DNA from 2 places in the Blastococcus sp. SYSU D00813 genome. Region 2 is predicted to be linked to the other one. Evidence: predicted binding sites of a transcription regulator. Region 2 holds the regulator's gene; the other holds the start of a gene.

Region 1 (14,064 bases), on a different contig from region 2:
GTCCTGCTCGCCTCGGGCTTCCCGCCCGCGTGGATCCTGGGCACGATCGGCCTGTCGGTCGCCAAGATCCTCGAGAACATGGAGATCGGGCACAACGTCCTGCACGGCCAGTGGGACTGGATGCGCGACCCCAAGATCCACTCCACGACGTGGGAGTGGGACATGGCCAGCCCGGCCGAGCAGTGGAAGCACTCGCACAACCAGCTGCACCACACGTTCACGAACGTGGTCGGCAAGGACAACGACCTCGGCTACGGCATCATGCGCGTCGACGAGGACCAGAAGTGGGTGCCGGCCTACCTGCTCCAGCCGCTGTGGAGCTTCGTCAACGCGTGCTTCTTCGAGTACGGGATCGCCGCCTACGACCTCGAGCTCGGGGCGGTCATCGCGAAGAAGCAGACCAAGGACCCGGAGTTCCGCCGGCGCGCCAAGGCCGTGCTGCGCAAGATCGGCCGCCAGGTGCGCAAGGACTACGTCGTCCACCCGCTGCTCTCGGGGCCGAACTTCGTGCCCACGCTCGCGGCCAACTTCGTCGCGAACATCGTGCGCAACCTGTGGTCGAACTCGGTCATCCTCTGCGGGCACTTCCCGGAGGGCGTCGAGACGTTCGAGAAGCGCTCGATCGACGGCGAGACCAAGGGCGAGTGGTACGTGCGCCAGATGCTCGGCTCGGCCAACATCTCCGGGTCCCGGGCCATGCACCTGATGACCGGGAACCTGTCGCACCAGATCGAGCACCACCTGTTCCCCGACCTGCCGAGCAACCGGTACGCGGAGATCGCGCCGAAGGTGCAGGCGCTGTTCGAGGAGTACGGGCTCAACTACCACTCGGCGCCGCTGCCGAAGCAGGTCTACTCGGCCTGGCACAAGATCTTCCGGCTCTCGCTGCCCAACGGCTGGCTGGACAACACGACGGCGAAGAACCTGCCGTCCCAGCTGGTGAAGCTGTGGAAGATGTCGACCGGGCCGAAGACGGTCCGCCGCCGGCTGCTGCAGGCCGAGGCCGCCTGAGGAAGCGCCACCCTGCCTCCGCGGCTCGCCGCGGGGCAGGGTGGCCGGTTCAGACCAGCTGCAGGCAGCGGCCGGCGCGGCGGACCGTGACCCGCTGGCCCCAGCTCAGGGTCAGCCGGTCGGCCTCGAGCCCGTCGCCGAACACCACGAGCCCGTCGGACTCGGCGTCCACGTGGAGGACGGCGCCGGTCTCGAGCAGGCCCTGCGTGCGGCTGGTCCCGGTCGCCGGGGACGGCCAGGCCTCGCGCACGAACCAGGCCAGCCGCGGGTCGCCGGGCGCCGGCAGCTGCGGTGCGCCCGGGCGCTCCCGGGACACCGAGCGGCACCAGCCGGTGGCGCCCGTGCCGGTCGACACGAGGACGCCGGACGACGCCTGCCGCTCGGGCCCGGCGCCGGGCGCGGTGAGCCGGTAGCGGGCCGTCTGGTGCGTCGGCTGGCCGACGTAGACCTCGTTCAGGGCCCGCAGCAGCTGGCCGTCGTCGGTCTCGGCCTCCACCATCGTGAGCGGCGTGGGGCGGGGCCGGTCCCGGAGCAGGGCGGCCACCTCCTCGGGCCGGTGCCGCACCAGCACCCCGGGGTTGCGGCCCGGCTCGGGGTCGACACCGATCACCGGCTGCCCGTCGAGGTACTTGGCGACGTTGGCGACCAGCCCGTCCTGCCCGACGACGAGGACGACGTCGTCCGGCGCGAACAGGAAGCGCGGGAGGTCGGCGCGCTCGACGGCGCCCCGGCGCCAGTCGACCGGGATGCCCGCGGTGGCGGCGGCCAGTGCCCGGGCCTGGCCGGCGTCCCGCTCGGTCACCTCGGCGATGTCGCGGCCACGGGTGCGCAGGAAGAACGCAGCCTGGGCCGCGGTGCCGTGCCGGGCGACGAGTTCCCGGAGCTCGGTCGTGCGGGAGACCACGACCACCCGAGGCGCGAGCGTCACCGGGCACCGCCGAGCTTGGCCAGCACGGGGGCCAGCAGGTCGGGCGTGAGGACCAGGCTGTCGACCTTGGGCAGGCTCGTGGCCAGCTCGCGGGCGGCGACGGCGAGCAGCACGTCGGCGGGGACGTCGGCGTGCGCGGCCAGGTAGGCGGCCGTCGCCTCGCCGCGGGCCGCGCCGGCCAGGCGCTCGGCGTCGGCCCGGACCTGCGCCGCCCGCCGGTCGCGGCGGGCCTGCGCCTCGCTGGCGACCTCGGCGGCGGCCGCGGCGTGCTCGGCCTCGCGGCGGGCGTTGACGCCCCGCTGGCCGACGAGCTCCTCCTCGCGCCGGGCCAGCTCGATCTGGTTGGCCAGCTCGTTCTCGCTGATCGCCCGCTCGCGCTCGACCGCCAGGGCCCGCCGTTCGTAGGTGGCCCGGTCGGCCTCCTGCTGCACCCGCTCGCGGGTGGGTGTCTGCAGCGCCCGCTCGACGTCGGCCTCCGGGCGGACGGCGACGACCCGCACACCGATGACGGCGATGCCGGTCTCGGCCAGGCGCGGGTCGGCGGCCAGGCCGCGCTCCACGGCGTCCCGGACCGGCGCCACGCCCCGGGTGAGCGCCGCCGCGAGGTCGATGGTGGCCAGCAGGTCGAGGGCGTGCTGCTGCGCCGACTCGGTGAGCAGGCCGGCGACCTGCTCGAGCGGGGTGCCCTGCCAGCGCCCGGTGACCGGGTCGATCGAGAAGTCCACCCGTGCCGCCGCCAGGGCCGGGTCGGTGACGCGGGAGGTGAGCGTCATCTGCACGGTGACGTCCTGGAAGTCCGCCGTCCGGGCGTGGAAGAGGAGCGGCAGCTCGCGGTCGTCGACGGGGACCTCCGACAGGACGGCCGACAGCGGCCGGAACCAGAAGCTGGCGCCCGTGGCGGCCTGGACCACCTGCCCGTTGCGGACGCGGAGGACGTGCGCGGTCGCCGAGCTGCGCAGGTGGCGGACGAAGGGGTAGCGGGTGATGTCGGCCATCGGAGGTCCCTCCTCGGTGTTGTCGTCGTCTTGACGATAAGCACCGCCGACGCTTGTCGTCAATCCGACGATTAGTGCGTTAGGGTGGCGCCGTGGACGGCTACGACCCGCAGGCGTTCCCCGCGGTGGCGGTGACGGTGGACCTGGTGGTGCTGACCGTGCGGGCCGACCGGCTGCACGTGCTGGTCGTGCGCCGTGGCGAGGAGCCGTTCGCCGGGCGGGAGGCGCTGCCGGGCGGGTTCGTCCGGCCGGACGAGGACCTGCTGGCCGCGGCCTCGCGGGAGCTGGCGGAGGAGACCGGGCTGAGGCCGGGGGCCGCCCACCTCGAGCAGCTGGCGTCGTACGGGGCGCCGCACCGCGACCCGCGGATGCGGGTGGTGACCGTGGCGCACCTGGCGCTGGTCGCGGCGCCGCCGGAGCCGCGGGCCGGCAGCGACGCGGCGGCCACGCGCTGGGCGCCGGTGGAGGAGGTGTCGCCGGGGCTGGCCTTCGACCACGACGTGGTGCTCGCCGACGGCGTGGCCCGGGCGCGGGGGAAGCTCGAGTACACGTCGCTGGCCGCGTCGTTGTGCGGCCCGTCGTTCACCGTGGCCGAACTGCGGCGGGTGTACGAGGCGGTGTGGGGGCGGCCGCTGGACCCGCGGAACTTCCACCGCAAGGTCACCAGCGCGACCGGCTTCCTGGAGCCGACGGGGGAGACCACGACCCGGGACGGCGGCCGGCCGGCCCAGCTCTACCGGCGCGGCCCGGCCACCGCGCTGCACCCGCCCCTGCTCCGCGCGGAGAACTGACGCCGCGGGCCCGTCCCCCGTCGAGGCGACGGAGGGACGGGCCCGCGGGGTGGTCGGTCCAGGTCAGTTGGCCATGTCCACGAACCGGCTGTAGTGACCCTGGAAGGCGACCGTGACGTTGGCGGTGGGGCCGTTGCGGTGCTTGACCAGCATGATGTCGGCCTCGCCGGCCCGCGGGGACTCCTTCTCGTACATGTCCTCGCGGTGGATCATCATCACCATGTCAGCGTCCTGCTCGATCGAGCCCGATTCGCGGAGGTCGGAGAGCATCGGCTTCTTGTCCTGACGCTGCTCGGACCCACGGTTCAGCTGCGACATCGCGATCACCGGGCACTCGATCTCCTTGGCCAGGAGCTTGAGTGCGCGGGAGAACTCGGAGACCTCCTGCTGGCGGCTCTCGACGCGCTTTCCCGACGTCATCAGCTGGAGGTAGTCGATGACCACGAGCTTGAGGTCGTTGCGCTGCTTGAGCCGCCGCGCCTTCGCCCGGATCTCCATCATCGTCATGTTCGGCGAGTCGTCGATGTAGAGCGGGGCGTCGGCCACCTCGCCCATCCGGCGGGCCAGCTTCGACCAGTCCTCGTCCGACAGCGTGCCGGCGCGCATGTGGTGCAGCGGCACCTTGGCCTCGGCCGACAGGAGACGCATGGTGATCTCGTGCTTGCTCATCTCGAGCGAGAAGATGACCGTGGACATGTGGTGCTTGATCGCCGCTGACCGCGCGATGTCCAGACCCAGCGTCGACTTGCCCACGCCAGGCCTTGCCGCGATGACGACCATCTGGCCGGCCTGGAGGCCGTTGGTCAGCTCGTCGAGATCCCGGATGCCCGTCGGGACGCCGCGGCTCACCCCGCCGCGGCTGGCGATGGCGTCGAGCTCGTCCATCGTCGGCTGGAGGATGTCCTCCAGCCGCGAGTAGTCCTCGCTCATCCGCTTCTCGGTGACGTCGTAGATCTCCTGCTGCGCGCGGTCGACGATGTCGTCGACGTCGCCGCGCCCGCCGGCCGCGCCGTAGCCCAGCTGGACCACGCGGGTGCCGGCCTCCACCAGCCGCCGCAGGACGGCCTGCTCGGCCACGATCGCGGCGTAGTAGCCGGCGTTGGCCGCGGTCGGCGTCGAGGCGATCAGCGTGTGCAGGTAGACCGCGCCGCCCATCTTCGACAGCTGGTCGGTGCGGTTGAGCTCGGCCGCCACGGTGATCGCGTCCGCGGGCTCGCCCCGGCCGTAGAGGTCGAGGATGCAGTCGAAGATGATCGCGTGCGCCGGCCGGTAGAAGTCGGCGCTGTGCAACTGCTCGACGACGTCGGCGATCGCGTCCTTGCTCAGCAGCATCCCGCCGAGCACCGACTGCTCCGCCTGGACGTCCTGCGGCGGCTGCCGGTCGTACTCCGGCGCCGCTGCCTGGGGCCGGCTGAAGTCGTCGGCCACCGCCACGTCGGTCCTCCATCCACTCTCCGGCGCACCCCGCCACAGACCCCGGCCGCCGGCCGGGGCCCGGTGGGGGAGCACCAGGACGTTCGTCATCCGTCTCGAACGTGCGTTCGAGGAGTTCCTACCGCGAGCCGCCGACAGTTCGGGTCGGGCGGGTAGGCAGGGAGGACGTTAGAAACGGCGGACCGGTCCGTCCATCACCGCTGTGGGCGCCGTTCTGCACAACTTGTGGACAAGTCGGTGGACACAGGCGTGTCGACATGTGGAGACAGCGGGGGACGGGGACGGCGCCGGCCGCGTATCCCGCACCTGACCAGCACCGCGACGACGCACCGGGTGTGGACGGGAGAAATCCGGGAGAACTCGCCGTGTCGTCCCCCGGCGTGTCGCCCGCCCGGCGCAGGCGTCCCAGGCGTCACACGCCGGCCCCTCGTCCACAGCCCGGGGCGGCGACACGGGCAGTGTGCGGTAGGTGACCCGTCGGGCCGCTGGCCGGTCCCGGGGCGCGCATCGCGCGTGGCACGGGCCCCAGGGGGCGGGAGGAGCGCCCTCAGCGGACCCGAGACGCCACGAGGGGCGCCGGACCGGAGTCCGACGCCCCTCGTGGGGTGTGCGTGGGTCAGGAGGCGACGACGTCGATCGTCAGCTCCGAGGCCACCTCGGGGTGGATCCGCACCGTGACCTTGTGCTGGCCGGTCGTCTTGATGCTGCTGGGCAGCTCGATGCGACGACGGTCGAGCTCCGGCCCGCCGGCGGCGGTCACCGCGGCGGCGACGTCGGCGGTGGTGACGCGCCCGAACAGGCGGCCGCCCTCGCCGGCACGGGCCGGCACGCGGACGGTCAGCCCACTGAGGCGGCCGGCGACGGTCTGCGCCTCCTCGAGGCTGCGCACGTCGCGGGCGGCACGCGCCCGGCGCAGCGACTCGACCTGCTTCTCGGCACCGCGGGTGGCCACGATGGCCAGGCCGCGGGGCAGGAGGTAGTTGCGGCCGTAGCCGCCCTTGACCTCGACGGTGTCGCCGGAGGACCCGAGACCGGTGACCTCCTGCGTCAGGATCAGCTTCATCGTGCTCATGGTCAGCGCGCCGTGGAGGTGTAGGGCAGCAGCGCCATCTCGCGGCTGCTCTTCACGGCCGTCGCGACGTCACGCTGGTGCTGGCTGCAGTTGCCGCTGACGCGGCGGGCACGGATCTTGCCGCGGTCGGAGATGAACTTCCGCAGCAGGGTCGTGTCCTTGTAGTCGACGTAGGTCGCCTTGTCCTTGCAGAACTGGCAGACCTTCTTCTTGGGCTTGCGCACGGGGGGCTTGGGCACTGGGTTCTCCAGGTACGACGTGGATCAGGAAATGGTGCGGATGAGGGCTCCCGGGTGGGAGCTGCGGCCCCCCTCGCAGGGGCCCGCGCCGAGCGGAGCGAGGCGTGGGGGGCGAGGGGGTCCTGCGAGGGGTCCTTCCTCAGAAGGGCGGCTCGTCGGACGGGCCGGCGGGCGTCGACCACGGGTCGCTCGCGCCACCGCCACCGCCACCACCGAAACCGCCGCCACCGCCGCCGCCGAAGCCGCCGCCACCCTCACCGCGCTGGGCCTTCGTGACCTTCGCGGTGGCGTAGCGCAGCGAGGGGCCCACCTCGTCGACCTCGAGCTCGACGACGGTGCGCTTCTCGCCCTCCTTCGTCTCGAAGGAGCGCTGCTTGAGGCGACCGGAGACGATGACCCGCGAGCCACGGGTGAGGGACTCGGCGACGTTCTCCGCCGCCTGCCGCCACACGTTGCAGCGCAGGAAGAGCGCCTCGCCGTCCTTCCACTCCTGCGACTGACGGTCGAACGTCCGCGGGGTGGAGGCGACGGTGAAGTTCGCGACCGCGGCACCCGACGGCGTGAACCGCAGCTCCGGGTCGGAGGTCAGGTTGCCGATGACGGTGATGACGGTCTCGCCGGCCATGGTCAGTGGACCTCGGGCCGCATCAGCTTGGTGCGCAGGACCGACTCGTTGAGGTTCAGCTGCCGGTCGAGCTCGGCCACCGCAGCGGGCTCGGCGTTGATGTCGATGACGGCGTAGATGCCCTCGATCTGCTTCTTGATCTCGTAGGCCAGCCGACGGCGGCCCCAGATGTCGACCTTGCCCACCGTGCCACCGGAGTTGGTGACGACGGTCAGGAACCGGTCGAGGGAGGGAGCGATCGTGCGCTCCTCCAGCTCGGGGTCGAGGATGACCATCAGTTCGTAATTGCGCATGGAGAAACCCCACCTCCTCTGGTCTCGGCGGCTGCAGTGCATCTGCAGCAGGAGGGTCGTACATGCGTCGCGCGCCCCACCCCCGCGGAGCGGGAGGAGAACGCGCCACCGGACAGGCTACCAGCGCGCGGCGGATCGCCCGCCGGCCGTCCACGGGACCGCCGTCCACGGGGACGTACCGGAGGCACCGGCGGCCGCCGTCCCGGGCGGGGGCGGCGGCCGTCGGTGGAGGGGCTCAGCGCGAGCGGTGCGACCCGCCGGTCGAGCGGGCGGCCGACTGCGTGCGCACCAGCGCGGCGGTCGACGCCGCCAGCGCCACGACGGCGAGGAGTGCCGGCAGCGGCAGGGCGCCGGCGGCCGGGCCGGCCGGGTCGGCGCTCGTGGCGCTCTCCTCGTCCAGGTCCCCGCCCGCCCCGGAGAGCTGACCGAAGACCGGGACGGAGGCGCCGTCGTGGCCACCCGCGCCACCACCGGACCCGCCGCCCGCCGCGCTCGCGGCACCGGCCGGGCCGCCACCGGAGGCGGGCGTGAACCGGCTCAGGTCGAGCGCCGCGACGCCGCCGCCGGTGGGCGCCATGTCCGCGGCGCCGAGGCCGGTGTCGTAGGCGTAGGGCAGCCCGTCGACACCCGACGCCGCCGGCGCCTGCGGGAGGACCGGCGCCTGCGTCGGCGTGGGCGCCTCGCCCTGCGGCACCAGCTGCGGCAGCAGCTCGGGGACGCCGGGCAGCAGGGTCGGGACGTCGATCACCGGCAGCTGCGGCAGGTCCACGCCGGGCAGGTTCGGCAGCGGCAGCGTGGTGACGACGAACGGCGTGGGCACCGGGAGCGGCGGCAGCAGCCGGAACACCGCGTCGGTGAGCGCCGAGGTGAGCGACGCGTTGCTCTGCAGGCGGTACGTGTAGCCGATCAGGCAGACGTCGACGATCCCGGGCAGCGAGCAGTCGCGGTCGAAGGTCTCGTCCCAGGAGGCGCCGGGCGGCAGCACCCGCGTGCCGGTCGGCATCGTCAGGGTGACCTCGGTCCGCACCGTCACGCTGACCAGCGTCGGCAGGAGGCCCCCGCCGCCCACCTGCACGGTCTTGTCCTGGATCTGGTTGGTGAAGCGCACCGTGTCGCCGTCGTCGACCGACACGTAGGGCGGCGTGAGGTCCCGGATGAAGACGTCCACCACCGGGTCGACCCGACCGTTGGGGTCGGCGCTGGCGCTGGGCGCCACGAGCACCGACGTCCCCAGGATGGCCAGCCAGAGCAGGAGCGCCCCGGCGAGACCCCGCCGGGCGCTGCGTCGGATCCGACCGGTCACCATGTCCCTGCACACCCTCCGTCGAGCTACCGGGGAGTAACCCCCGTCACGGTGCAGGAACGATGATGTGTGTCCCGGGTTACGCGTAAACCTGTCGTCGGCCGGAACTACTGTCGCCGACGTGGCGACCCACCCGATCGGCGTACACGTCGGCCCCGGCCTGACCGAGGACAACGAGCTGCTCGACGGCGGCCCGGTCGCGCGCGCGGCGGAGATGGACGCCGACGGCGTGCAGGTCTTCCTCGGCGACCCCCAGGGTTGGAAGGCGCCGAAGCCGCGGCCCGACGCCGAGGCGCTGCGCGAGGGCGGGGTCACCGTCGTCGTCCACGCGCCCTACGTCCTCAACGTGGCGACGACGAACAACCGCATCCGCATCCCCAGCCGCAAGCTGCTCGGCCAGCACGCCGAGGCCGCCGCGGCCGTCGGCGCGCTGGGGCTGGTCGTGCACGGCGGCCACGTCCTGGCGAAGGACGACCCGGCCGCCGGCGTCGACAACTGGCGCAAGACCTTCACCCGCCAGGCCGAGGCCGGTGGGTTCCCCGTCCCCCTGCTCATCGAGAACACCGCCGGCGGCGGCAACGCGATGGCCCGCGACCTCGACGCGCTGGGGCGGCTGTGGGAGGCCGTCGGCGAGTTCGGCGCCGGGTTCGTGCTCGACACCTGCCACGCCTGGGCCGCCGGCTGGGACCTGGAGACGGTGGTGGACGACGTCCGCGCCGTCACCGGCCGCATCGACGTCGTCCACCTCAACAACAGCCGCGACCCGGCCGGGTCCAGCCGCGACCGGCACGCCCCGCTGGCCGACGGCGAGATCCCGACCGAGGTGCTGCTGGGCGTGGCCCGGGCCGCCGACGCGCCGATCGTCCTGGAGACCCCGGGCGACGCGGCCGCCCACGCCGAGGAGGTCGCCCTGGTCAGGTCGGCGATCGGCTGAGCCGCACTGCCGGCCTCCGGCCGGCGAGGGTGAGCCGGTCGGGTGCGCGGTCGAGCGCCCCGCCGGCGGGATCGTCGACGCCGGGCCAGCTGGTGCGGACGACGTCGTGGTCGGGCCGCCAGATCTCGCGCACCACCAGGACGATCAGCAGCACGACCGCGACGTCCCGGGTGACGACGACCATCCAGAACCACTCCTCGTCGATGCCGCGGTTGGCGGTGCCGAGGTACCAGAGCATGGTCACCACCCACACCAGCGCCTCGACCGCCTGCCACAGCAGCAACGAGCGCCAGCGCGGGCGGGCGAGGACCGCCAGAGGCAGCAGCCACAGCGAGAACTGCGGGCTCCACACCTTGTTGAGCAGCAGGAACCCGGCCACCAGCAGGAAGGCCACCTGGGCCACCCGCGGCCGCACCGGCGCGGCCAGCGTCAGCCAGGCCACGGCCAGCCCGTAGCCGAGCAGCACGACGGTGACGACGGCGTTGAGCACCGACGGCGCCTGCCCCTCGGCGAGCGGCCCGTCGAACGCGCGGCCGTCCGAGAGGCGGATGACCAGGTTCCACAGCGTCTCGGGGTTGGCCGGGCGCTCCCGGCTGAACGTGAAGAACGTGGCCCAGTTGTCGAGGGCCAGCAGCGCGATCGGCACGTTGACGGCCAGCCAGGCCACCACGGCCGCGCCGGCGGCGCGCAGCCAGGTGCGCCAGAGCCCGGCCCGCAGGCAGAGCAGGAGCAGCGCGCCGAGCACGAGCAACGGGTAGAACTTCGCGGCCACCGCCAGCCCGAGCAGGACCCCGGCCAGCACCTCGCGCTGCCGCGCCCACGCCCACAGCCCCAGCCCGGTGAGCGCGACCGCCAGCAGGTCCCAGTTGGTGAAGGCGTGCACCAGCAGCAACGGGGAGAGGGCCACCATCGCGGTGTCCCACGGCCGCCGCCCGGACAGCGCCATCACGGTGCGGGTCACCAGGAAGGCCAGCAGCGCCAACAGCAGGCACGTCACCACGTAGTAGGCCTGCACCTCCGGCACGCCGGGGAACAGCCCCTGGTCGCCGGAGACCTCGCCGTAGGCCCGGGCCAGGCCCGCGGCCACGGCCATCAGCCCGCCCGTCAGCACCGGGTACTCCACGGCGGAGTCGAGGTAGGGGACGTCGCCCTGGTCGAGCCCGTGCACCCCCCACAGCGGGATCGCGTCGTTGTAGCAGAAGTGCGTGTACTGGACGTTCCCCGCCCAGTTGCCCGACGAGCAGGGCGCCTGCTTGACCCAGGCCAGGGCCAGCACCGTCGTGGTGAACAGCAGGCAGACCCGCAGCGGGGTCCAGAACAGCGCCCGCCCGGTGACCGCGTGCCGCCCCCACGGGCCGCCGACGGCCTCGCTGGCCTGCGCCGCGACCGGGTCGGTCCAGGTCGGCACGACGCGGTCCGGGCCGGCGGGCGGGGCGGCGGGCGGGGCGGCGGGCGGGGCGGCGGCCACCGGTCCCCGGAACGGCACGGACCCCCCGGCAGCGGAGCTGTCCGAGGGGTCCGTGGGGTGCTGCGCGCGGGTCACCGCGCCAGTCTGCCGGGCGGTCAGCCGCCGGCGGGCGCGGCCTGCTGGCCCTGCCCGCCGCCCTGGCCCCCGCCCTGGCCCCCGCCCGGCGCCTGGCTCCCGCCGCCGACCGTGACGGTGGGCGGGGCCACCGCGGGCGGGGAGGACGCGGGCGGCGACGACGTCGTGGGCGGCGTCGCGGGGGTGGACGTGGCCGGGACGTCGGGCTGCTCGACCGTGGTCTCGGTCGGCTCGGCGGCGGTGGTCGGCGCCGACTGCGTCGTCTGCGGCGCCTCCGTCGTGGGCGGTGCGCTCTCGCTGGCCGGCGGGCCGTTGCGGTCGGCGTCGATCACCGGCTCGTCGGGCAGCGGCTCCTCCGGCGTGCCGGCGAGGACGGTGTCCATGAACTGCTGCCAGATGGCGCCGGGCAGCCCGGACCCGTAGATGATCGAGCCCGCGGCGTTGACGATCGGCTCGCGGCCGTCGGTGCCCATCCACACCGCCGTCGACAGCGACGGGGTGTAGCCGACCATCCAGGCGTCGGAGTTGTCGGTGGCGTTGAGGCCCTGCGTACCGGTCTTGCTGGCCACCGGCCGGTCGCCGTCCAGCGAGCGGCGGGAGTAGTCGGCGACGTCCCGCAGCGCGTAGGTCGTGTCGTTGGCGACGTCGGCCGGGATGACCTGCTCACCCGGGTCGCCGCCGTACTCGAGCAGGACCGCGCCGGTGCTGTCGGTCACCCGGGCGACGAAGTACGGGCTGCGCTCGACGCCGCCGGCCGCCAGGGTGGCGAAGCCGTGCGCCTGGTCGATGGGGCGCATCTCGTACTCGCCGATGCCGATGGCCGACCCGGTGCCGCCCTCGGCGTTGGCGAGGATCGTCTGCCCCTCGAGGAAGCCGCCCTGCCAGGTCTCCGGCAGGCCGGTGGCCTCCAGCGCCGTCGCGCGCACGTTCTCCGGCCCGACCTCGTAGGCCAGCCCGTAGAAGGTGGTGTTGAGCGACCGGGTCATGGCCTCGACCAGCGTGCAGTTGCCGCACGAGGCGCCGCCGGAGTTGCGCACCGGGGCGTCGCGGTCGGGGAAGGTCTGCGGCGAGGAGCCGTCGCGCCGGGACTCGACGCCGATGCCCTGCTCCAGCGCGGTGGCCAGCACGTAGGGCTTCATCGAGGAGCCGGGCTGGCGCTGGGCCTGCGCGTAGTCGGTGCCGGTGCCGTTGGGCCCGCCGTAGTAGGCGACGACGGCGCCGGTCCGCGGGTCGACGGCGACGAGGGCCTGCCGCAGGTTGGCCGGCTCGTCGTCCTCGGGACCGGGCTCACCGAACATGACGTCGTTGACCGCGGCGATCGCGGCGTCCTGCGCCGGCCGCTGGATCGTCGTGGTGATGCGCAGCCCGCCGGCCAGGATCTGCTGGTCGGTGTAGCCCTTGGCCCGCAGCTCGGCCAGCGCCTGCTGCACGACCAGGCCCTCGGGGCCGCTGGGGATGCCCAGGTTGGAGCCGGTGCGGGGCAGGACCTGCGGGTAGAGGGCGGCGGCGCGCTGGTCGGCGGTGACCCAGCCCTCCTCCTCCATGGCGTCGAGCACCCGCTCCCAGCGGCTGAGCGCGCCCTCGGGGTTGACCTCGGGGTCGTTGTTGGAGGGGTTGCGGATGAGGACGGCCAGGACGGCGCCCTGCTCGGCGGTCAGCGCGCTGGCCGGGACGCCGAAGAACGTGTTCGCCGCGGCCTCGATGCCGTAGGCGCCGCGGCCGAAGTAGATGGTGTTGAGGTAGTTCTCGAAGATCTCGTCCTTCGAGTACTCGTTGTCCAGCTTGATGGCCAGGAAGAGCTCCTGGAACTTGCGGCTGAACGTCTGCTCGTGGGTCAGGAAGGCGTTCTTCACGTACTGCTGGGTGATCGTCGACCCACCCTGCGTCGAGCCGCCGGTCACGTTGTTCCAGGCCGCGCGGACGATGCCGGTGAACGAGATGCCGGGGTCGGAGTAGAAGTTCCGGTTCTCCGCGGCGAGGATCGCGTTGCGGGCGGGCTCGGACACCTGGTCGAGCGAGACGTTGGTGCGGTTCTCGTCGCCCAGCCGCGCCATCTCGGTCGTGCCGTCGGCGTAGTAGACGACCGTCGTCTGCGCGTTCTGCACGCTGCTGGGGTCGGGCACCTCGGTCGTCGCGTAGACGACGCCCACGAAGACCGCGAGCAGCACGAACACGCCGGCGAGGAGCCCCGCGAGGATCTTCAGCCGGCGGCGACGGCGCTGCTTCTTCGTGCGGGCCGGCTTGCCCTTGCGGCCGCCGTTCCCGCCGCGCCCGCCGGACGCGGGTGGCCGGCCGCCGCCGTTGCCCGGCGGGCGGTTCCCGCCGGAGCCCGACCCGGTGCGGGACGCCGTCGTCCGAGCGCGGCCGCCCCCGCCGGGACGGGCGGGGGGAGGCCGGCGGACCGAGCCGGCGCCCGGTCCGACCGGTGACGTCTCGTCGTGGGAGGGCACGCGCGAGCCCCTTCCTGGCAGTCGAGTGGGACGGGACGAGTTCGTCCCGCTACCCAGAGTGGCGTGTTCAGCTGTACGAGCGGGGGAGGACCCGCGGCATCGCGCCGCGTGTCACGCGCCGACCCCGTACAACGACGGACGCAGCCGCAGGGTGTTCCCCGGAGTGACCGGTACTACTCCGTGGCCGCCCGCCGGCGCGGACGGCGCGGCTGGCGGCCGGGCTCCGGCTCGCGGCCGAGGACGTAGGAGCGGTCGAGGTGGTTCCAGCCGCACCCGCGGCACACCTCCACCTCGTAGACCGAGAACTCCTCCTGCTTGCCGTCCATCCGGGCCAGTTCCACGGACGTCTTGGCCTGGCCGGACACGTGCCCGAGGGTGTCGCCGTAGACGTAGCTGACGAGGGTCAGCCGGTGTCCGCGGCAGATCGGGCACGGGTCCTCGGTCGG
Region 2 (14,064 bases):
CGGTGGCCGGAGGACCGGCTGGACGCCGCCATGGTGCGCCGGCTGTGCGACCGCCGCGCCGGCCTCGGCGGGGACGGCGTGCTCCGGGTGGTGCGCAGCGCGCACGTGCCCGACGCCGCGGCGGTGCTCGGTGCCGACCTCGACCGCTGCGAGTGGTTCATGGACCACCGCAACGCCGACGGGTCGCTGGCCGAGATGTGCGGCAACGGCGTGCGGCTGTTCCTCCACGTGCTGGTCAGCGAGGGCCTGCTGGACCGTGCCGCGTGCGGCGACGGCGTGTGGATCGGCACCCGCGGCGGTCCGCGGCGGGTGGGCGCGGGTGCCGACGGCACCTACTGGGTCGACATGGGTCCGGCGCGGGAGTTCGGCCGCGGTTCGGCCGAGGTGGACGGGCAGCGCTTCGACGGGCTGGCGGTGTCGATGGGCAACCCGCACCTGGCCTGCCTGACCGACGCCGACCTCGACGCGCTCGACCTCACCGGACAGCCGCGGTTCGACCCCGCGCTGTTCCCCGACGGCGTCAACGTCGAGCTCGTGACCGTGCTGCGCGAGGCGGCGGAGGGTGCCGACGCGCACGTCCGGCTGCGGGTGCACGAGCGCGGGGTGGGGGAGACGCGGTCCTGCGGCACGGGCGCGTGCGCCGCGGCCTACGCAGCCCTGGTGGCCGGCGGCGCGACCGCCGGGACCGTCGTGGTCGACGTCCCCGGCGGCCGGCTGACCGTCGACGTCGGGGCCGGCACCACCGTGCTGCGGGGCCCGGCCGTCGTCGTCGCCACCGGTGAGCTCACCCGGGAGTGGCTCGGCTCCTGACCCGGCTCCCGACCCGGCTCCCGACCCGGCTCCCGACCCGGACGGTCAGGGCCGGTCGGGGGTGTCCGCCCGGGTCTCCGGCTCGTCGGTGGGGGCCTCGGGCTTGTCGCCCGGACCCACGTTGCCGGTGCCCCGCGGCGCGCCGCGGCCGGTGTCCTGGTCCGCGCCCCCGAAGAGGTTGCGCGGCGGGTCGAGCCCGGCCGGGTCGCGGCCCGGGTCCTCGATCCCCTCGCTGCTGCTCGTGCTCACGGGTGCCTCCTCGTCATCGGCGTCCCTCTGCTCTTGCCGGGACGGCCCTACCCCCGCCGAGGCGGGATGCATGCGGGCCCCGCCGGTGTTGTACCCGGCGATGACACGAGCAGTGATCTCCACGGAAGAGACAACTCAGGTGCCCCGGCGAGAGGGGCGTGCCACGCTGGACGCGATGACGACCGCACAGAACCGCGCCGTGCTCGCCGGCGCCCAGGACCGGGCCGAGCGGGCGGCCGGCGCCGCCGCGCCCGCCGAGGAGGCCGTGCGCCCCGCGCCGGCCGGCCAGTGGGACGAGCCCGACGACACCACCGGCAGCTACGACCTCGAGCAGCGCGGGGCCCTGCGCCGCGTCGCCGGCCTGTCGACCGAGCTGGCCGACGTCACCGAGGTCGAGTACCGGCAGCTGCGCCTCGAGCGCGTCGTGCTGGTCGGGGTGTGGACCGAGGGCACGCAGGCCGACGCCGACCGCTCGCTCGCCGAGCTCGCGGCCCTGGCCGAGACGGCCGGCTCGCAGGTGCTCGAGGCCGTGAGCCAGCGGCGGCAGACCCCCGACGCCGGCACCTACGTGGGCTCGGGCAAGGCCGCCGAGATCCGCGACATCGTCGCCTCGACCGGCGCCGACACCGTCATCTGCGACGGCGAGCTGACCCCGGGCCAGCTCAACGCGCTGGAGAAGATCCTCAAGGTCAAGGTCGTCGACCGGACGGCGCTGATCCTGGACATCTTCGCCCAGCACGCGAGCAGCCGGGAGGGCAAGGCGCAGGTCGAGCTCGCGCAGATGCAGTACATGCTGCCCCGGCTGCGCGGCTGGGGTGAGTCGATGTCCCGGCAGGCCGGTGGCCGCGTCGCCGGAGGTGGCGGCATCGGGACGCGTGGTCCCGGTGAGACCAAGATCGAGACCGACCGGCGGCGGATCCGCTCGCGGATGAGCAAGTTGCGCCGCGAGATCGCCGGCATGGCGACCGCCCGGCAGACGCAGCGCTCCAGCCGCGGTCGCAACGCCGTCCCGAGCGTGGCCATCGCCGGCTACACCAACGCGGGCAAGTCCAGCTTGCTCAACCGGCTCACCGGTGCCGGCGTGCTGGTCGAGAACGCGCTGTTCGCCACCCTCGACCCGACGGTCCGCCGTGCGCAGACCGAGGAGGGGCGCGAGTACACGCTCACCGACACCGTCGGCTTCGTGCGGCACCTGCCGCACCAGCTGGTCGACGCGTTCCGGTCGACGCTGGAGGAGGTGGCCGCCGCCGACCTGCTGCTGCACGTCGTCGACGGCTCCGACCCCGACCCGCTCGGCCAGATCGACGCGGTCCACGTCGTGCTCCAGGAGATCGACGCCTCGTCGGTCCCCGAGCTCATCGTCGTCAACAAGGTCGACGCGATGAGCGAGGAGGACGTGCTGACCCTCCGCCAGGCGCTGCCCGGCGCGGTGTGGGTCTCGGCCCGCACCGGGGAGGGCCTCGACCGGCTGCGGGACGTCGTGGCCGCGCGGCTGCCGCACCCCGACATCGAGGTGGACGTGCTGGTGCCCTACGACCGCGGTGACCTGGTCGCCCGGGTGCACCGGGACGGCGAGGTGCTCAGCGAGAGCCACGACGCCGGCGGTACCCGGCTGTCCGCGCGGGTCGACGGCGCCCTGGCCGCGGCCCTCGGCGAGTTCGCCGTCCCGGTCGCCTGACCGGGTCCTCCGACCGGGCCTCGGCGGGCGCGGCGCCGCACCCGCCCCGCCGAGGTCACGATCGGGTCACGGCCCGGTACCGTGACCCGGTGACCAGTGGCGTGGTGCGGCGCTCCCTCCCGGCCATGCTCCGGCGGCCGGCGGCCGAGCACCCTCCGGTGGTGTCGGCCGGCCGGCCGACGTGGTGGGCCGTGCTCATCGCACTCGCCGTCGGCACCCTGGTCACCGTCGACCTCCTCGCGCACGGGCTGACCGAGCGTGTCGACCACTGGGTCTCCGACCAGGTGTCGGAGTGGGGGCTGCGCGACTCGGCGGCCTACCAGCCGCTGTGGGTGGTCACCCAGATCGGCGGACGCGCCACGATGCTGCTGGTCCTGGCCTGCCTCATCGGCTGGCTCGCCGGCCGGCACCGGACGATCCTTCCGCTGCTGCGGATCGTGCTCGCACTCGTGCTGCTGAGCGTGGTCGTCTACCAGTTCAAGTGGGGGATCGGGCGGACGGCGCCGGCCTTCCCCGGTGGTGAGTACCTGCACCACCCGGACGGCGAGTCCTACCCCTCCGGCCACGTCGCCAACGCCGTCCTGCTGTGGGGCGTGGCGCGCTGGCAGGCGGTCGAGTTCGGCCTGCCGCCGCGGGCGCAGCGGGTGCTCTGGTTCCTCGCGGTGGTCGGGCCGGTGCTGTGCAGCCTGGCGATGATCGTCCTGGACTTCCACTGGGTCAGCGACGCGATCGCCGGTGCCGCCGTCGGCGTGGTGCTGCTGGGCGTGGTTCACGCGGTCGACGCACTCGTCCTGTCACGCTGGGTGCGTGCCGACTCGCGCCGACCGGGCCCCGCGTCGCCGTGACCGCCGGGGCCCGGCGCGGGGCGCCTCCCTCGCACGCGCCGGCCTGACCGGCTCGGCCCTGCTGGCCGGTCTCGCCCTCTCGCTGGTCGCCGCGTCCCCGGCACAGGCCGAGGAGGCCGCCCCGGCGACTCCGCAGTGCGACATCACCGACCCGCGGCTCACCGAGCTCTCCGGGCTGGTGGTCGGCAGCGACGGCACCATGCTGGCCATCAACGACGGCGGCGATCTCGTCCAGGTGTTCGTCCTCGACCCCGCCTGCGAGGTGACCCGGGTGCACGAGGCCGGCGTGGACCCCTTCGACCCCGAGGACCTCGCCGTCGGGCCGGACGGCACGGTGTGGCTGGCCGACACCGGCGACAACACCGGCACGCGCGAGACCGTCGCGCTCATCGCGCTGCGCCCGGACGGCTCCACCGCCGTGCACCGGCTCACCTACCCCGACGGGCCGCACGACGCCGAGGCGCTGCTGCTGGCCCCCGACGGCACGCCCTACGTGGTGACCAAGGAGGTGCTCGGCTCCAGCGACGTCTTCCGGCCGGTCGCCGCGCTGGAGCCCAACGGCACCGTCGGGCTCGTCGAGGTCGCCTCCGTGGACCTCACCCTGACCGGCACCCCGGGTGGCCCGGTGGGCCGGGCCGGTCAGCTGCTGGTGACCGGGGGCGCCGTCGCGGCCGACGGGCACGCCCTGGCGCTGCGGACCTACACCGACGCCTACGTGTGGCCGCTGGCCGGCTCGGACGTGGCCGCCGCGCTCGCCGCCGAGCCGGTGCGCGTGGCCCTGCCGGAGTCCCCGCAGGGCGAGGCGATTAGCTTCTCCGCCGACGGGACCTCGCTGGTCGTGGCGAGCGAGGGGCTGCCCAGCACGGTCAGCGTCGTCCCGGTGCCGACGGTGACCGCGCCCGCCGGCGCGACCGGTGCGCCGGACGGCTCCCTGACCGACGTCCTCACCGAGACCGAGGAGGGCGTCTCCCCGGTGACCGCCGCGCTGGTGGCCGCGGCCCTGGCCACCCTGCTCCTCTGGCTGCTGGGACGTCGGCGCCGCGGGAGCGCGCCGCCGGGCGGGGCTCCGCGCGCCTGACCCCGTCCCGGGACGGGCCCGCGCCCGGGGGCGCCGGGTCAGACCCGGCGCAGCACCGTCACGACGCGACCGAGCACGGTCGCGTCGTCGCCGGGGATGGGCTCGTAGGCGGGGTTGTGGGGCAGCAGCCACACGTGCCCGTCCTTGCGCTTGTAGGTCTTCACGGTCGCCTCGCCGTCGATCATCGCGGCGACGATCTCGCCGTTCTCGGCCGTGGGCTGCTGACGGACGACGACCCAGTCGCCGTCGCAGATCGCCGCCTCGACCATCGAGTCACCGGTGACCTTGAGCATGAAGAGCGTGCCCTCGCCGACGAGCTCGCGGGGCAGCGGGAAGACGTCCTCCACCGCCTGCTCGGCGAGCACCGGGCCACCGGCGGCGATCCGGCCCACGAGCGGCACGTAGGTGGGCGCCGGGCTGGCGGAGTCCTCGGCGACCGGCGGGGGCGGCGCGGTGGCGCCGGCGGCCGCGAGCTCGCCGGGGAGCCGGACGTCGAGCGCGCGGGGGCGGTTGGGATCGCGCCGCAACCAGCCCTTCTTCTGCAGCACCGAGAGCTGGTGGGCCACCGAGGAGGCCGAGGACAGGCCGACGGCCTCACCGATCTCGCGCACCGAGGGCGGGTAGCCGCGACGGTCGATCGAGTCGCGGATGACCTCGAGGACGCGCCGCTGGCGCTGGGTCAGGCCGTCGCCGGCCTCGCCCCGGTCCGGGAAGGTCCGGACCTCCGCCGTGGGCGCCGGCGTCGAGCCGGTCGCCGTGCCGCCCGCGCGGCGCGACCCGCCGCGTCCCCCCGACGTCCCGCTGGTGCCCGCCACGTCTCCTCCTCGCCGGCCGCGTGCCGCGGCTCGTCCGTCCACCCCGCTCACCCCGGCCGTGGTCCTCGCCCGGCCGGTGCCGGAGGTGCACCTGCGTCTCGCAGCACAGACCGTAGCGCGTCGGGCACCGGTCCTCAAACACATGTTCGAACTGCTCCGTGTCGGGATCGCTCTTGTCGGCGGCGTGCGGTAGACATCGCACAGACGTTCGATTCGAACGGCTGTTCGACCAGTCGCCGGGGTCCGGCGGCCGTCGTGGAGGAGGCGCGAGGTGGCGGGCACGGTGCGGGGCGCGGGCGGTTGCGGGGGGCCGGCGGGCGGGGTGGCGGGCTCGGCGCCCGGTGGGTGGGGGAGCACGGGGCCGTGGGTCGCCGGTCCCGTCCGTCCGGCCGGGGAGCGGGCCGGTGCCCGCCAGGCCGTGCGGCCGGCCGGGCCGCCGGCGGGCGCCCCGCCGCTGCGGCGCGACGTGGTGCGCCCCGGCGCGCGACCGGTGCCGGCCGCCGCCGCGCCGCGCCGGAGCCGGGTCCGGTCGGGCCACCCGGCGCGGGCCGTCGCGGGCGGGGGGCCGGTGCGGCTGACCCGCCGGGGCCGGGTCGTCCTCGCCGCGCTGGGGGTCGCGGTCGCCGCGCTGGCGCTGCTCGCGCTGTCCGCGGTCGTCGGCGGCGGGGAGGAGCTGGAGCTGGCCGGGGGCAGCAGCGTCGTCGTGCAGCCGGGCGACACCGTCTGGTCGATCGCGGCGGGCGTGGCCGACCCGGGGGAGGACGTGCGGGCCGTCGTCGACGCGATCGAGCGGCTCAACGACCTGGAGGGCGCCGTGGTCGTCCCCGGGCAGGTGCTCGAGGTCCCGTGAGCCGGTCGGCCGGCTGTACCCGTGGGGTCGACGAATCTGCCGCCCATCTTCGTCAACCCCTGGGGCGCTGCGGTCCGCCGGGAGCCGGGGTGCGCCGACCTACCGTTCCCGACGTGCCAGTGGACAAGCGCGGCCGAGCAGTGGCCTCCATCGCCCAGCCCCTCGAGGCCGAGGTCCTCGCCGACGGGTCGTGGTGGCCCGGCGCGGTCCTCGGGTGGCGTCACGACGAGGCGGGCGTCTGCCAGGCGGAGGTGCGCGTCGTCGTGGCCGGGGCCGAGCGGGTGCGGTGGGTCGACCTCACCGCCGTCCGCCTCCCGCAGGGCCCCGGCGGGGCCGGCGCCTCCGTCCCGCCCGCCCGTGAGCCGGCCGCGGAGACGGTCGTGATGAGTCGCGCGGACCTGCGCGAGCTCATGGCCACCGGCCTCCCCGCGCGGCCCGTCCGGCGCCGCCGGCACGCCAGCGACCTGACCGCCGAGCTGCCCGCGGTGCGCTGCGCCGAGGGTGTCGCCGGCGCCGGCGCCGGCCGCCACCGCGCGCCCGCGGCCGCCGGTCGGCACCGCGCCGCGGACGGGGCCGAGCGGGCGGGGCGGCCGGCGGCCCCGGACCCGATGACCCGTCCGATCCGCCTGGACGACGTCGCCGGGTGGTCCTGGGGCGCCTCCGCCACCGCCGTCCGCTGAGGCCCGTCCCCGGTCCGTCCCCCGGTCCGGCGCCCCGTCCGGGCGACACGCACTACACCTCCCGAGGCCGTCGCGCACGCAGCGCGCGGTCGTCCTCGGCGTGTCCGTGTGACGGCTGGGGTGTCAGGCCGTCCCAGGTCACGGGCGGGTCGCAGGGGAACGCGACACGCCGCGCCGCTGTTGCACATCTAGTGGAGCCCTGCCTAGGGTTCCCCTACATCTAGTAGTTGCACCGCTGTAAGTCCGTCCACAGGGCGTCCTCAGCTCCTCCCCGGGGTATGCACCGGTTGTCCCCAGGAGGGTCCACAGAGGCCCCGTGGGAGACACCCGGCCGAGTCCCCTGGGACGGGCCGGGGAGGTGCACCGGCCCGGGGAGGAGGAACCGCCGTGCGTTGTCCCTTCTGCCACAACCCGGACAGCCGGGTCATCGAGACCCGGGAGGCCGAGGAGGGCGCGACGACGCGTCGCCGCCGGTCCTGCCCGGCCTGCGGGCGCCGCTTCACGACGGTGGAGGAGGCGGTGCTCGCCGTCGTCAAGCGCAGCGGCGTCAGCGAGCCGTTCAACCGCAGCAAGGTCGTCGCCGGTGTCCGCCGGGCCTGCCAGGGCCGGCCGGTCGACGAGGACCAGCTGCAGAAGCTCGCGCAGCAGGTGGAGGACGCCATCCGGGCGACCGGGGCGGCCGAGGTGCCCAGCCACGAGGTCGGGCTGGCCATCCTGCGTCCGCTGCGCGAGCTCGACGAGGTGGCCTACCTCCGCTTCGCCAGCGTGTACCGCGCCTTCACCTCGCTCGAGGACTTCGAGAAGGAGATCACCGAGCTGCGGGCCCGGCACCTCACCGCCGGGACGCTCCCGCTGCCGGGCATGCAGCCCGAGCCGTCCGCCGGTCGCCGGCGCGGCGGGTCCCGGGCCAGGGAAGCCTCCGACGGCAACGCCGCCGTCACCTGAGAACTGTCAGCACCACCCGATAGAACCGAGTGCGGCTCTCTTCCCCAGCCGACTCAGCCACAACAGAGGGAGAGCTCAAGTGACCGAGACCGAGGACCGCCTGTCGGGCCGCACGCGTCGCGCCGCCAAGGCGCCGGCGCGGGGGAAGGGCCTGAAGGTCAAGCGGGTCTTCACGACCCCCGGGGTGCACCCGTACGACGAGGTGACCTGGGAGCGTCGTGACGTCGTCATGACCAACTGGCGGGACGGCTCGATCAACTTCGAGCAGCGCGGCGTGGAGTTCCCCGCCGAGTGGAGCATCAACGCCACCAACATCGTCACCACGAAGTACTTCCGCGGCGCCGTCGGCAGCCCGCAGCGCGAGACCAGCCTGCGCCAGCTCATCGACCGGGTGGTGCTCACCTACGGCGCCGCCGGCCGCGAGCACGGCTACTTCGCCACCGAGGGCGACGCCGAGGTCTTCGAGCACGAGCTGACCTGGATGCTGCTGCACCAGTACTTCAGCTTCAACAGCCCCGTGTGGTTCAACGTCGGCACGAGCGCCCCGCAGCAGGTCAGCGCGTGCTTCATCCTCGCCGTCGACGACACGATGGACTCGATCCTCAACTGGTACCGGGAGGAGGGGCTCATCTTCAAGGGCGGCTCCGGCGCCGGCCTGAACCTCTCCCGCATCCGCTCCTCCAAGGAGCTGCTGTCCTCCGGCGGCACCGCCTCCGGCCCGGTGAGCTTCATGCGCGGCGCCGACGCCTCCGCCGGCACGATCAAGTCCGGCGGTGCGACCCGTCGCGCGGCGAAGATGGTCGTCCTCGACATCGACCACCCCGACATCGAGGAGTTCATCGAGACCAAGGCGCGCGAGGAGGACAAGATCCGCGCGCTGCGCGACGCCGGCTACGACATGGACCTCGGCGGCAAGGACATCACCAGCGTCCAGTACCAGAACGCCAACAACTCGGTCCGCGTCTCCGACGAGTTCATGCGCGCGGTCGAGGACGGCACGGACTTCGGTCTGCGCGCCCGGATGGACGGCTCGGTCATCGAGACCGTCGACGCCAAGGCCCTGTTCCGCAAGGTCACCCAGGCCGCCTGGGAGTGCGCCGACCCCGGCATCCAGTACGACGACACGATCAACGACTGGCACACCAACCCCGAGACGGGCCGGATCAACGCATCCAACCCCTGCTCGGAGTACATGAGCCTGGACAACAGCTCGTGCAACCTGGCCTCGCTGAACCTCATGAAGTTCCTGAAGGACGACGGCACCTTCGACTCCAAGAACTTCGTCAAGGCCGTCGAGCTGGTCATCACGGCGATGGACGTCTCCATCTGCTTCGCCGACTTCCCGACCGAGCCGATCGGTGAGACCACCCGCGCCTACCGGCAGCTGGGCATCGGGTACGCGAATCTCGGCGCCCTGCTGATGGCGACCGGCCACGCCTACGACTCGCGCGGCGGCCAGACGCTGGCGGCGGCGATCACCTCGCTGATGACCGGCACCGCCTACCGGCGCTCGGCCGAGCTGGCCGGCATCGTCGGCGCCTACGAGGGCTTCGCCCGCAACGCCGACGCCCACGCCCGGGTCATGCGCAAGCACGCGGCGGCCAACGACGCGATCCGCCCGGTGGGCGCCGACGACGCCGACGTGCTCAAGGCCGCCACCGCCGAGTGGCAGTCGTGCCTGGAGATCGGCGCGGACAACGGCTGGCGCAACGCCCAGGCCTCGGTGCTCGCACCCACCGGGACCATCGGCTTCATGATGGACTGCGACACGACCGGCATCGAGCCGGACTTCTCGCTGGTCAAGTACAAGAAGCTGGTCGGCGGCGGCTCCATGCAGATCGTCAACCAGACCGTGCCGCGCGCGCTCCGGAGCCTGGGCTACCAGGAGGAGCAGATCGAGGCGATCGTGGAGTACATCTCCGAGCACGGGCACGTCGTCGACGCGCCGAGCCTGCGCCCGGAGCACTACGAGGTCTTCGACTGCGCCATGGGCGAGCGGGCGATCAGCCCGATGGGCCACGTGCGGATGATGGCCGCGGTGCAGCCGTTCATCTCCGGCGCGATCAGCAAGACGGTCAACATGCCGGAGACGGCGACCGTCGAGGACGTCGAGAACATCTACTTCCAGGGCTGGAAGCTCGGCCTCAAGGCGCTGGCGATCTACCGCGACAACTGCAAGGTGGGCCAGCCGCTGTCCGACGCGAAGGCCAAGAAGGCCGACGCCAAGGTCGAGGTCGAGGCCGCCCCGACCGCCCTGTCGCACCCGGTGCGCAAGCGCCTGCCCAAGAAGCGCACCAGCATGACGACGTCGTTCAGCGTCGCCGGTGCCGAGGGCTACATGACCGCCGGCATGTACGAGGACGGCAGCCTCGGCGAGGTCTTCCTCAAGCTCGGCAAGCAGGGGTCGACCCTGGCCGGTGTCATGGACGCCTTCTCGATCGGCATCTCGATCGCGCTGCAGCACGGTGTGCCGCTGGAGACCTACATCCAGAAGTTCACCAACATGCGCTTCGAGCCGGCCGGCATGACCGACGACCCGGACATCCGGATCGCCCAGTCGGTGATGGACTACATCTTCCGCCGCCTCGCGCTGGACCACCTGCCCGTGGACAAGCGGGCCAACCTCGGCATCTTCAGCGCCGAGGAGCGGGCGGCCCAGGTGTCGGGCTACGACACCCCCGCCTCGACCGCCGCGGTGGTCGAGGAGGAGGAGGTCGACGTCGAGGCGCTGCGCGGCTCGGTGCCGACCGAGGCGCCGGCCAAGCCGGAGGCGAAGAAGAAGGACGTCACCGAGGCCCACAGCTCCGCCGAGCTGCTGGAGCTGGTCACCGGGACCGCCACCGACGCGCCGCTGTGCATGACCTGCGGCACGAAGATGCGCCCGGCGGGCAGCTGCTACGTCTGCGAGGGCTGCGGCTCCACCAGCGGCTGCAGCTGAGCCAGTCGCCGTCCACCGGCCCGGTACCGCGCTCGCGGTGCCGGGCCGGTGGCGTTCGGCGGACCTGGTCTCAGTCCCGGGCGGGCGGGACGGTGCGGCCCAGCGCGGTCAGACGCTCGGCCCGTGCCTCGCGCAGCAGCTGCTCGATGCGGGGGTCGGCCAGGACCGCCGCCGTCCGGACGGGCACCTTGCGGAACGACTTCCCGGTGCCCTCCAGGAGCCCCTCGCCGCCGGTCAGCGCCGCACCACGGTTGAACCCCAGGTTCAGGTGCCGGGCGTGGACGTCGAGGTAGGCGTAGTGCTCGCTCATCTTCTTCGGGCCGATGCCGTAGCCCACCGTCTCCTGGTGCGGCCACACCACGCGGACGACCTCCGGGTCGATCCGGCGGACGAGGGCGTCCGCGGCGCGCACCAGGTCGGCGACCTCCTGGCCCACCGCGGCCAGCAGTTCCTCCAGGTCCCCGCTCCCCGCCACGACCCCATCCTGCCCGCCGGCACCGGGCGGGGTGGATCGTCAAGACCATTCCGCCGACAGCACGACAATTCCGCCCATTGCGATATCGGCCATTTCCGCGACGACGGGGAATGGCTCGGCCGCCAGGATCCGGGAGTACCGACACCCGGACGGAAGAGGTCGAGCACCATGGACAGCAACGCCCAGGTCGTCTCGCGCACGGCGCGGCTCGCCGCAGGGGGAGCGGCGGGGACCCTCTCGGACGCCGTCTACGAGCGGCTGCTCCGCGAACGGGTCATCCTCCTCGGCCGCGAGGTCGACGACGAGATCGCCAACCAGCTGAGCGCGCAGGTCCTGCTGCTCGCGGCCGAGGACCCCCGGCGCGACATCCACCTGTACGTCAACTCACCCGGCGGTTCGGTCACCGCCGGTCTGGCGCTGTACGACACGATGCGCTTCGTCGACTGCGACGTCGCCACGTACGGCCTCGGGATGGCCGCGTCGATGGGGCAGTTCCTGCTCACGGCGGGCACCCCGGGGAAGCGCTACTCGCTCCCGCACACGCGGATCATGATGCACCAGCCGTCGGCCGGCGTCGGCGGGACGCAGTCGGACATCACGATCCGGGCCGACATGCTCCGCAGGCTCAAGCAGCAGGTGAACGAGTTGCAGGCCAGGCACTCCGGGCAGCCGGTGGAGCAGATCGAGGCCGACTCCGACCGGGACCGCTGGTTCACCCCGGACGAGGCGCTCCGCTACGGCCTGGTCGACCACGTCGTCGCGTCCGCCGGGGCGCTCCCGGCGCCGGACCCGTCGCGGTACGGCGGCTGAGGGTGGGCGGTCACCGCTCCCCGGACGGGGACCCGCCGGCGGAGGCGAGGGACAGGGACTGGGCGCCGACCACCGCCAGCACCTCGAGCTTCTCGTGGCTCTCGGTGCCGGGCGCGGCGGTGTAGACCATCAGCCGGTGCGCCTGGTCGGGGTCGATCAGCGTCTGGCAGTTCAGCTCCAGCCGGCCGACCTCGGGGTGCTGGTAGCGCTTGACCTCCGCCGGGTGGACGCCGATCTCGTGCGCCTCCCACAGGATCCGGAACTCCTCGCTCCGCGCGAGCAGCAGGTCGGCCAGCCGCGCCGCCCGCGACCCCGGACCCCGCATCGTCACGATGGCGCGCAGCCCGGAGGCGTACATGCGGGAGAGGAAGGCGTGGTCCTCCGCCACGTGCAGCTCCCGGCACGACAGGTCGGTGAACCAGCGGTACCCCCGGCTGCGGGCCGGACCGGTGAACCGGGTGGCGTCGCCCAGGAGGGCCACCGCGGGCGGGGTCTGGCGCAGGGTCTCGCCGATCTCGGTGACGATCTCGGCCGGGGTGTCCCCGAGACGGTCGAAGATCCGCAGCAGCCCCGGGCTGACGTGCTCGCTGCTCGCCCCGCGCGGCGGCGGCTGGTGGCCGACCAGCCGGAACAGGTGGTCGCGCTCGTCGAGGGACAGGTGCAGCCCCATGGCGATCGAGGCGACCATCTGCTCCGAGGGCTGGGGCCCGCGCTCGCGCTCCAGCCGCGCGTAGTAGTCGGTCGACATGTGGCACAGCGCGGCCACCTCCTCGCGCCGCAGCCCGGCCGTCCGGCGCCGCGGGCCGCGGGGGAGCCCGACGTCCTCGGGCCGGAGCGACTCCCGGCGGCGGCGCAGGAAGTCGGCCAGGCCGGCTCGGTCGATGGCCACGTGTCTCCTCGGTGTCCGGGTGCCCGCCACGCCGGCGGCACGACTGGTTCCTACCGGGGCCGCGCGAGCTCAGCCACGGCCTGTCGATCCCCCTCTCGCGGACCCGCAGAGGGGGATCGACGGGCCCTGCCTCGCGGCGGCGGCGCGGGCGACGGTGGACCGACGGCGCGACCAGCGCGTCCACCGAGGAGGAGGCCCAGCGATGGCCCGCACGACGATCGACATCAGCGTCCCCGACCTGGCGGGGAAGCGCGCAGTGCTCACCGGCGGCAGCGACGGCATCGGCCTGGTCCTCGCCCGCCGCCTGGCCGCGGCCGGCGCGGACCTCGTGCTGCCCGTCCGCGACCGCGGCAAGGGCGAGGCGGCGGCCGCGGAGATCCGGGCACGGGTCCCCGGGGCGCGGATCACGCTGGGCGAGCTCGACCTGTCCTCGCTCGCGTCGGTCGCCGCCTTCGCCGGTGACCTGCTCGCCGACGGCCGGCCGGTCGACGTCCTCCTCAACAACGCCGGCGTCATGACCCCGCCGGAGCGGCGCACGACCGTGGACGGGCACGAGCTGCAGTTCGGCACCAACCACCTCGGCCACGTCGCTCTGGTGGCGCACCTGCTCCCGCTGCTGCGCGCCGGCCGGGCCCGGGTCACCACCCAGGTGAGCGTCGCGGCGAACCGCAACGCGATCAACTGGGAGGACCTGCAGTGGGAGCGCTCCTACGACGCGTTCCGCGCCTACAGCCAGTCCAAGATCGCCGTCGGCCTCTTCGGCCTCGAGCTGCACCGGCGCAGCGAGGAGCTCGGCTGGGGGATCACCAGCACGATCGCCCACCCCGGGGTCGCGCCGACGAACCTGCTCGCCGCCCGTCCCGAGATCGGCCGGCTCGAGGAGCCCCGCGAGATCCGCCTGATCCGGCGGTTGTCGCGGCTGGGCATCGCGGGCACGCCGGAGACCGCCGCCCTCCCCGCGCTGCTCGCCGCGACCTCGCCCGGCGCCGCCGGCGGCCGGTT

What was found. The regulator LexA, encoded in region 2, represses DNA repair genes until DNA is damaged. The targets are predictions, from matches to a motif close to TCGAACANNTGTTCGA.
Region 1: dnaB (replicative DNA helicase) is a predicted target of LexA. The motif match lies at 5,255-5,270, and genes of this name have one in related genera.

The regions. Positions count from the first base shown of each region.
Region 1 covers NZ_JBJGZX010000003.1:125,049-139,112, forward strand. The annotation lists gene ACI8AX_RS03190 (fatty acid desaturase family protein) at 1-1,011, shown strand, start outside; gene ACI8AX_RS03195 (hypothetical protein) at 1,061-1,939, opposite strand; gene ACI8AX_RS03200 (SPFH domain-containing protein) at 1,936-2,934, opposite strand; gene ACI8AX_RS03205 (NUDIX hydrolase) at 3,027-3,725, shown strand; gene dnaB (replicative DNA helicase) at 3,789-5,159, opposite strand; gene rplI (50S ribosomal protein L9) at 5,776-6,222, opposite strand; gene rpsR (30S ribosomal protein S18) at 6,234-6,470, opposite strand; gene ACI8AX_RS03225 (single-stranded DNA-binding protein) at 6,610-7,095, opposite strand; gene rpsF (30S ribosomal protein S6) at 7,098-7,388, opposite strand; gene ACI8AX_RS03235 (hypothetical protein) at 7,624-8,694, opposite strand; gene ACI8AX_RS03240 (deoxyribonuclease IV) at 8,813-9,625, shown strand; gene ACI8AX_RS03245 (glycosyltransferase family 87 protein) at 9,606-11,033, opposite strand; gene ACI8AX_RS03250 (transglycosylase domain-containing protein) at 11,189-13,618, opposite strand; gene ACI8AX_RS03255 (DUF5318 family protein) at 13,792-14,064, opposite strand, start outside.
Region 2 covers NZ_JBJGZX010000016.1:35,771-49,834, reverse strand. The annotation lists gene dapF (diaminopimelate epimerase) at 1-810, shown strand, start outside; gene ACI8AX_RS13105 (hypothetical protein) at 856-1,059, opposite strand; gene hflX (GTPase HflX) at 1,235-2,737, shown strand; gene ACI8AX_RS13095 (phosphatase PAP2 family protein) at 2,827-3,582, shown strand; gene ACI8AX_RS13090 (hypothetical protein) at 3,545-4,660, shown strand; gene lexA (transcriptional repressor LexA) at 4,699-5,475, opposite strand; gene ACI8AX_RS13080 (LysM peptidoglycan-binding domain-containing protein) at 6,044-6,325, shown strand; gene ACI8AX_RS13075 (hypothetical protein) at 6,439-7,005, shown strand; gene nrdR (transcriptional regulator NrdR) at 7,393-7,950, shown strand; gene ACI8AX_RS13065 (vitamin B12-dependent ribonucleotide reductase) at 8,030-10,888, shown strand; gene ACI8AX_RS13060 (hypothetical protein) at 10,959-11,363, opposite strand; gene ACI8AX_RS13055 (ClpP family protease) at 11,532-12,173, shown strand; gene ACI8AX_RS13050 (helix-turn-helix transcriptional regulator) at 12,184-13,062, opposite strand; gene ACI8AX_RS13045 (SDR family oxidoreductase) at 13,265-14,064, shown strand, end outside.